One region of the Priestia sp. FSL P4-0332 genome, then DNA from elsewhere that is predicted to be linked to it. Evidence: riboswitches for the same ligand, from Rfam matches in the RefSeq annotation. Region 1 holds a riboswitch; the other holds the start of a gene.

Region 1 (3,416 bases):
AGTGAGTACGCAAGGCGGCAGTCTGTCTTTTTTAATTCTTAGTAAACTTATAAGTTAAATAAAATATTTAAACACTGCATAAGGAGACGAAGAGATGAAGAATGAATTCCGTTTGGCAACAAATGACGACGCAGATAACTTATTGAACTTAACTCTACAAGCATATAAGCCTATTCGAGAGCGAGGCATTCCTTTCTTAGCAGCTACTGCTGATCTTGCCCTTGTTAAGAAAAATATTTCTCAAAACCTTTGCTATGTATATGAAGAAGATAAAAGAATCGCTGCAACTGTATCTATACGAATGCCTTGGGGAGAACATCCAGGTCCGTTTGCTGTTCCGCATCTTTGGTGGTTTGCAGTGGACCCGTCGTTTGCCAGGAAAGGCGTTGGTTCTAAGCTGCTGCATCTAGTAGAGGAAGAGGTAATAAAAAATACGTTTAAATCACCAGGTGTGTCTTTAGGAACAGCAAAAGAACATCCTTGGTTAGTTGAGATGTATGAACGAAAAGGATATGTTCAAGCTAAAGAAAAGCACCTTGCAGAAGGTTATACGACCGTATTTCTTTATAAAAAATTCAATGAGGTACACTATTTGTCGTAAAAGATAGAGAAGTGATCCAAATTAAGAAATGTGAAAGAGTGATAAATATGACCGATCAATTACTACTAAATAAACTAATAGACATACGCCGTGAGCTGCACCGGTTTCCAGAACTTTCAATGAAAGAATATGAAACAACTAAACGTATTAAAAAGTGGTTAAAACACTATGATATTTCTATAGCGGATGAATTCCAATTAGACGTAGGAGCAGTAGCAGAAATTGTGGGAGGAAAGCCGGGACCTATTATCGCTATTCGAGCTGATATTGATGCGCTGCCAATTGAAGAAAAAACCAATCTGCCATTTGCTTCTGAAGTGAACGGTGTTATGCACGCATGCGGCCATGATTTTCATACGGCTTCTATAATCGGAGCAGCTATCCTTCTTAAAGAGCGTCAGCAGGAGCTTTGCGGTACGGTTCGATTTATCTTTCAGCCAGCCGAAGAAACGGCTTCTGGGGCAAAAATGCTAGTTGAAAAAGGTGTGCTCGAAGGAGTGGAAGCGATATTTGGGATGCATAACAAACCGGATCTTCCTGTAGGGACCATTGGTATCAAACCGGGACCTTTAATGGCAAGTGTTGATCGTTTTGAAATTGACGTCAAAGGAGTAGGAGGTCACGCAGGTATCCCTGAAAAAACAATAGACCCAATTGCTGCTGCTGGTCAAATTGTTACTAGTTTACAAACCATTGTCAGCCGTAATCTCAGCCCCTTTCAAAATGTTGTTGTCAGCATAACTCAAATCCATGGAGGGAGCTCGTGGAACGTCATTCCTGACAAAGTAACGCTTGAAGGAACTGTGCGTACCTTTCAAGAAGAAGCGAGAGAAAAAATACCGGCTCTTATGAAACGAACTGCTGAAGGGATTGGCGCAGCTTTCGGGGCTTCAGTAGACGTTAAATGGTATCCATATCTTCCTGTAGTAAACAATGATGATACGCTGGAAAAACTAGTTACTAAAGCGGCAGAGGATCTTAGTTATCAAGTCGTAGAAGCTGAACAATCGCCTGGAGGAGAAGATTTTGCCGTATATCAGCAGCATGTACCAGGATTTTTTGTATGGATGGGTACAGCTGGAGAATATGAATGGCACCATCCTTCTTTTTCATTAAATGAAGAGGCATTACTTGTAGCAGCTTCTTATTTTGCTAATCTAAGCTTTCATTTTTTGAATTCATTCCATTACCAAAAAAATTAAAATATTTTTATTTTTCTATTTACGGGGATGGAATTGTTTGATAAAATAAATTTTAAATTAAAAAAGTTATCACGAGTGGACGAGAGATCTGGCTCTTTGACTCCACAGCAACCTACGAATGTAAGGTGCTCCTACCAGCAAAGCATGTGCTTTGGGTGATAAAACGGGTGAAAAACTCATTTTGCATCAAAGCAAAATGAGTTTTTTTATTTTTCTAAAAGGAGAGGGTTTTATGAGCCATACAGCAGTTGCAGCACATACAGGAGAGAAAGCATTAAAGGAAGCAGTGAAATTATTAGGAAAGCATTATCAAGTAGCTTATCGGGAATTAGAAACATTTTATGAAATTGTGGTCGAAAACCATGTTCGTACATATGCTGTAGGCATAGATATTAAAGATGTACAAAAAGCAAATGAACTAGAAATTTATTCATCATGCTGTTCCAAGCTTGAGCGAGTAGGCTGTCTTTTATAGAAGAAGTCTGCTCGCGCCTCTATTTTTTAAGTGTTTTTAAATAGAAAGCATGGTTTTTGACAAGCAAAGAATCTGGTGGGTATAATCAATACTCAACAGGTTTTAAAATTAATCATAAATTGTCGAAATTTTTACACAAATTAAAGGTTACATTCGAAATGAATTGTGGTATGTTATAAAACAAGAATATTTTATGAAAGGAGCATTGAAATGGAAATGTCTCTTGAACACGGAAACGATGCAGGAAGCGAACAGCTTATTGATCGTATCCTAGACTTTTTAGAAGATGACGAAAAGTAAAAAAAGAGTGTGCGGTGCTATCCCTAGCCGCACACTCTTTTTTTATCATGTGCGTAAAGGCAGCGCCATACTATGATACATAGGGATAGAATGAAAGAGTCTCTGTCAAAGGGATTGACGAATGGTTTTGTTTGATAGAAAATTTAGAAAAAGGAAAGAGATGAAGGTTATGTCGAACAAAACATCTTTGTATCAAACAAAAGAACAGTTAAAAAAACTTGTAAGCGAATTGGTTTCTATACCTAGCGTGACAGGAACGATGGCAGAAGTGGAAATGGCTGAATCGATAGCGTCTTATTTATTGAAGCTGCCTTACTTTCAAAAAAACGAGCAAGTCGAGCTTCATTCAACAGGAGACGGGCGATCGATTGTCACAGCTTTTGTTCAAGGGAAAAATACGAATAAAACAGTTGTACTAGTAAGTCATTACGATGTAGTGGATGTACAAGATTATGGACAGTGGAAAAAGGATGCTTTTCACGCTGATACATTAACGAGTACTTTTTATAACCATATGGAACAAGTTCCGGCGCACGTACAAAAGGATATGATAAAAGGAGACTGGCTTTTTGGCAGAGGAACGATGGATATGAAAGCAGGCATTGCTCTGCATATCAGTATGGTTGAACGAGCATGCAACGGAGAGTTTGACGGAAACATCCTGCTGCTGTCGGTGCCGGATGAAGAAGTAAATTCGCTTGGGATGAGAAAAGCAGTGCCTGTTCTTTTAGAACTTGCCCGCAAACATCAGCTGGATTTTTCTCTCATGCTAAATGCAGAACCAGTGTTCAGCCGCTATCCTGGAGATCAAACGAACTATGTGTACTCAGGATCGATT
Region 2 (3,416 bases), 2.3 Mb from region 1:
GGATTAATCCAAAATAATGCAGGATCAAGTACCTGCAGAGCGCGGTCAATGTTTCGCTGAAGCTCTTCAAGCTTCGGTACGCGCGGACTGTGGATATCATACACGCCAAGTCCGATTCCTTGATTGTACGTATGTTTTTCAAACGCATAAATTAATTCACCGTGGCTTTTAGACGTTTCAATGGAAATCACGTCGGCATCAAGCGCTTTGATGGCATCAATAATCTCTTCGAATTCTGAATAGCACATATGCGTGTGAATTTGCGTCTCGTTTTGCACCGATACCGTTGCTAGTTTAAATGCATACACCGCAGCGTTCAAGTAGCTGTCCCAGTTTTCTCGTTTTAACGGCAATCCTTCACGCAGTGCCGGTTCATCTACTTGAATCATTGAAATGCCCTGACTTTCAAGTGCTTCTACTTCTTTTCTAAGAGCAAGCGCAATTTGATTTGCCACGTCGTAGCGCGGGATATCATCACGCACAAACGACCAATTTAAAATCGTAATCGGACCCGTCAGCATTCCTTTAACCGGCTTATTTGTTAGAGACTGTGCGTAGACCGTTTCTTTGATCGTCATCGCCTGCTCATACGATACATCTCCGTAAATAAGCGGCGGCTTCACGCAGCGAGAACCGTAAGATTGCACCCAGCCAAACTTCGTAAACTGAAAGCCTCCTAATTTCTCACCGAAGTATTCGACCATGTCCGTACGCTCAAACTCTCCGTGCACAAGGACATCTAAGCCGATGTCTTCTTGAATTTCAATCCATTTTTTTATTTCCTCGTTAATGTACGCTTCATATGCTTCATCGCTTAACTCGCCTTTACGCCATTTTAAACGCTCTTTTCGCACTTCTTTTGTTTGCGGAAAGCTTCCAATCGTTGTCGTTGGAAGAAGCGGCAGTTGAAACGCTTCTTGCTGAACGCGTTGACGTACGTCAAACGGCGCTTGTCGCGCTGCTTTATAGCTGTGCAGCTGCTTCAGCTCTTTTTGCACGTCTTGATGATTTCGAAAAGATGAACCATTTAATGCTTGAATCGCCTGTTTGCTTACGTTTATTTCTTCTTCTATCGACTCTTTTCCTTGCTGCACTGCTTTTGTTAAAAGCGTGATTTCCTTTAGCTTTTCATCTGCAAAAGAGAGCGCATTTTTCAATACTGGATCAATGGTTTCTTCATTTTTCACCGTGACAGGAACATGTAATAAACTTGATGAAGGCTGCAGAATCAAACGGTCTTTTGATACGGCTTCTTCAATTTCACTAAGCGTTAAAAGCTGTTCGTCCAAATTTTCACGCCAAATATTTCGTCCGTCAATCACTCCCGCAGCCAGCACTTTATCAGTTGGAAAACCATATTTATTAAGCACAGTGAGATTTTCGCCTCGGTCATGCACAAAGTCTAAACCGATTCCTTCAACAGGAAGAGACACAACTTCTTTGTAGTGATCAACGCTGTCAAAATACGTTTGCAAAATGACTTTTACATTCGGTGCTGCTTCCTTCAAAGTTTGATAGACTTCTGTGTAAAGCGCCAGTTCTTCTTTTGATAGCGTTGTAGATAAAATTGGCTCATCTATCTGCACCCACTCTACTCCTTCTGCCTGCAGCTCCGCTAAGATAGTTGCATAAAGCGGAACAAACTGTTCAACTACTTCTTTAAACTCACTTTTTTTATATCCTTTTGACAGCTTCACAAATGTTACTGGACCTACAATCACGGGCTTTCCTTCAATATTCAGCTTTTCTTTTGCTTCTTTGTAAAACTGAAGCGGGCGATTTTCTACAAGTACCGGCGTACATTCCTCAAGCTCCGGTACGATGTAGTGATAATTTGTGTTAAACCATTTTGTCATCGTAGAGGCTACCGCACCTTTTGTTCCTCGGGCGATGTCAAAATACGTTTCAAGCGATACTGGTCCTCCGTTATACTCAAAGCGCTTTGGCACTAGACCGAACATAACAGCTGTATCTAACACGTGATCGTATAAGCTAAAATCGCCGACTGGAATCAATTCAATTCCTGCGTCACGCTGTTTTTTTAGATGCGCTAGACGAAGAGCTTTAATTTCTTGAAGAAAGATACCTTTCTCTAGCTTTCCTGCCCAAAACTGCTCAAGCGCTTTTTTCCATTCTCGTTTTTCACCAATTCTTGGATAACCTAAGTTCGAACTTTTTACACTGCTCATTTTTTCCACTCCCTGTATATTTTTTTATCGGTAAACTAAAAAATCTCTCTTTTCGAAATGAAAAGAGAGATAATACGCATACTTAACTAGAGTTGAGACAGCCTGTTTTTCTCAACACGTATTCCTCACTCCTCTCTATATCCCGTAGAGCTTAAGTGCATACAACAGGCAGGTCTCCTGACTTAGGTTCATCGCTTCCTATCCCTTCCCATTTCAACATGAAACAGTGGTTAATAAGTTGCTCCCCATTACAGTGGCGGGACCGCGCCGGCTTTTCACCGGTCTTCCCTTTTAAGCTGCGTACATTCGTTACACAGCACCTGATGCATTTTTATAAAATTGTCCATTCAAAACATATTCACATAAAATAAAAAGCCTCTCTATCACGAATAGAGAGGCATAGTATCTATGAAATCCTCTCTTATTTTTCAAAGCTGTACGCTTTGCAGGATGTAGCACCTTTTCAACAAGAATGTTAAATGGTTGCCGGGCTTCACAGGGCCAGTCCCTCCGCCTCTCTCAATAAGAGTTTTAATTGTTTATAATATTTTGAATGTAGAGTCATCTTAACACCTTAGATTTATGTTGTCAAAAGAAATTTCAAAAAAATTAGTTTTTAGGAGGCGCTGACGCTAATTTTTGCCTTAACAATTTGTAATCGTCTTTTCGGTGCGTTTCAATTAAATCTTTGGCTCCCTGGTGATATCCTGACGAATAAATATACTCTACCGCTGTTTCGATAAGCTTTCTTTTTTCTTCGGCACACTCCCGGTCCATTAAGGGGAACAGTCTACCTAAAAGGTCATTTAAATCTTCCTTGATAAAACGATCAAGTCCTTCTTGCATCTTTTCGTTTGCCATGATTGCTCCTCCATTTGCTGTGTATGTTCTAAGCCTCTATAAACAGGCATTTCACTGTAAATTTTAAGATAAAGTTAAGTCATTAAACAGTATATCAAGTGAATGTTTTTCTTCAATTACATATGTAATACAAATATATGACAAATATAGAGAATATATCATCATTCATTATCTATTATAACGTTTGACTGAGCCTTCTGCTACAAGGTTTCTGTAAACATTATGCATAATCTTCCAAAAGTCTGCCTGTGAATTACGGGCAGGCTTTTGGCTAAACATAGCTTTCTATTCTCTTGTTTTTACAAACAATTTCTTCGAGGTCGTCCAAAATCCTTCCAAAGAAGAGGTCCTAATATGTTGTACCTG

What was found. A riboswitch is a leader RNA that binds a small molecule or an ion and turns the genes downstream of it on or off. The one in region 1 is predicted to bind S-adenosylmethionine.
Region 2: it holds a riboswitch for S-adenosylmethionine, as region 1 does, so the genes downstream of both, metE (5-methyltetrahydropteroyltriglutamate--homocysteine S-methyltransferase) here and MKY06_RS06065 (hypothetical protein) in region 1, are expected to answer to the same signal.

Annotation. Positions count from the first base shown of each region.
Region 1 is NZ_JBBOUA010000001.1:1,187,623-1,191,038, forward strand. It holds gene MKY06_RS06055 (GNAT family N-acetyltransferase) at 95-601, shown strand; gene MKY06_RS06060 (M20 peptidase aminoacylase family protein) at 649-1,803, shown strand; SAM riboswitch class I at 1,867-1,968, shown strand; gene MKY06_RS06065 (hypothetical protein) at 2,036-2,278, shown strand; gene MKY06_RS06070 (M20/M25/M40 family metallo-hydrolase) at 2,748-3,416, shown strand, end outside.
Region 2 is NZ_JBBOUA010000001.1:3,463,547-3,466,962, forward strand. It holds gene metE (5-methyltetrahydropteroyltriglutamate--homocysteine S-methyltransferase) at 1-2,189, opposite strand, end outside; cobalamin riboswitch at 2,340-2,528, opposite strand; SAM riboswitch class I at 2,608-2,718, opposite strand; gene MKY06_RS18000 (hypothetical protein) at 2,799-3,050, opposite strand; gene MKY06_RS18005 (metallophosphoesterase family protein) at 3,350-3,416, opposite strand, start outside.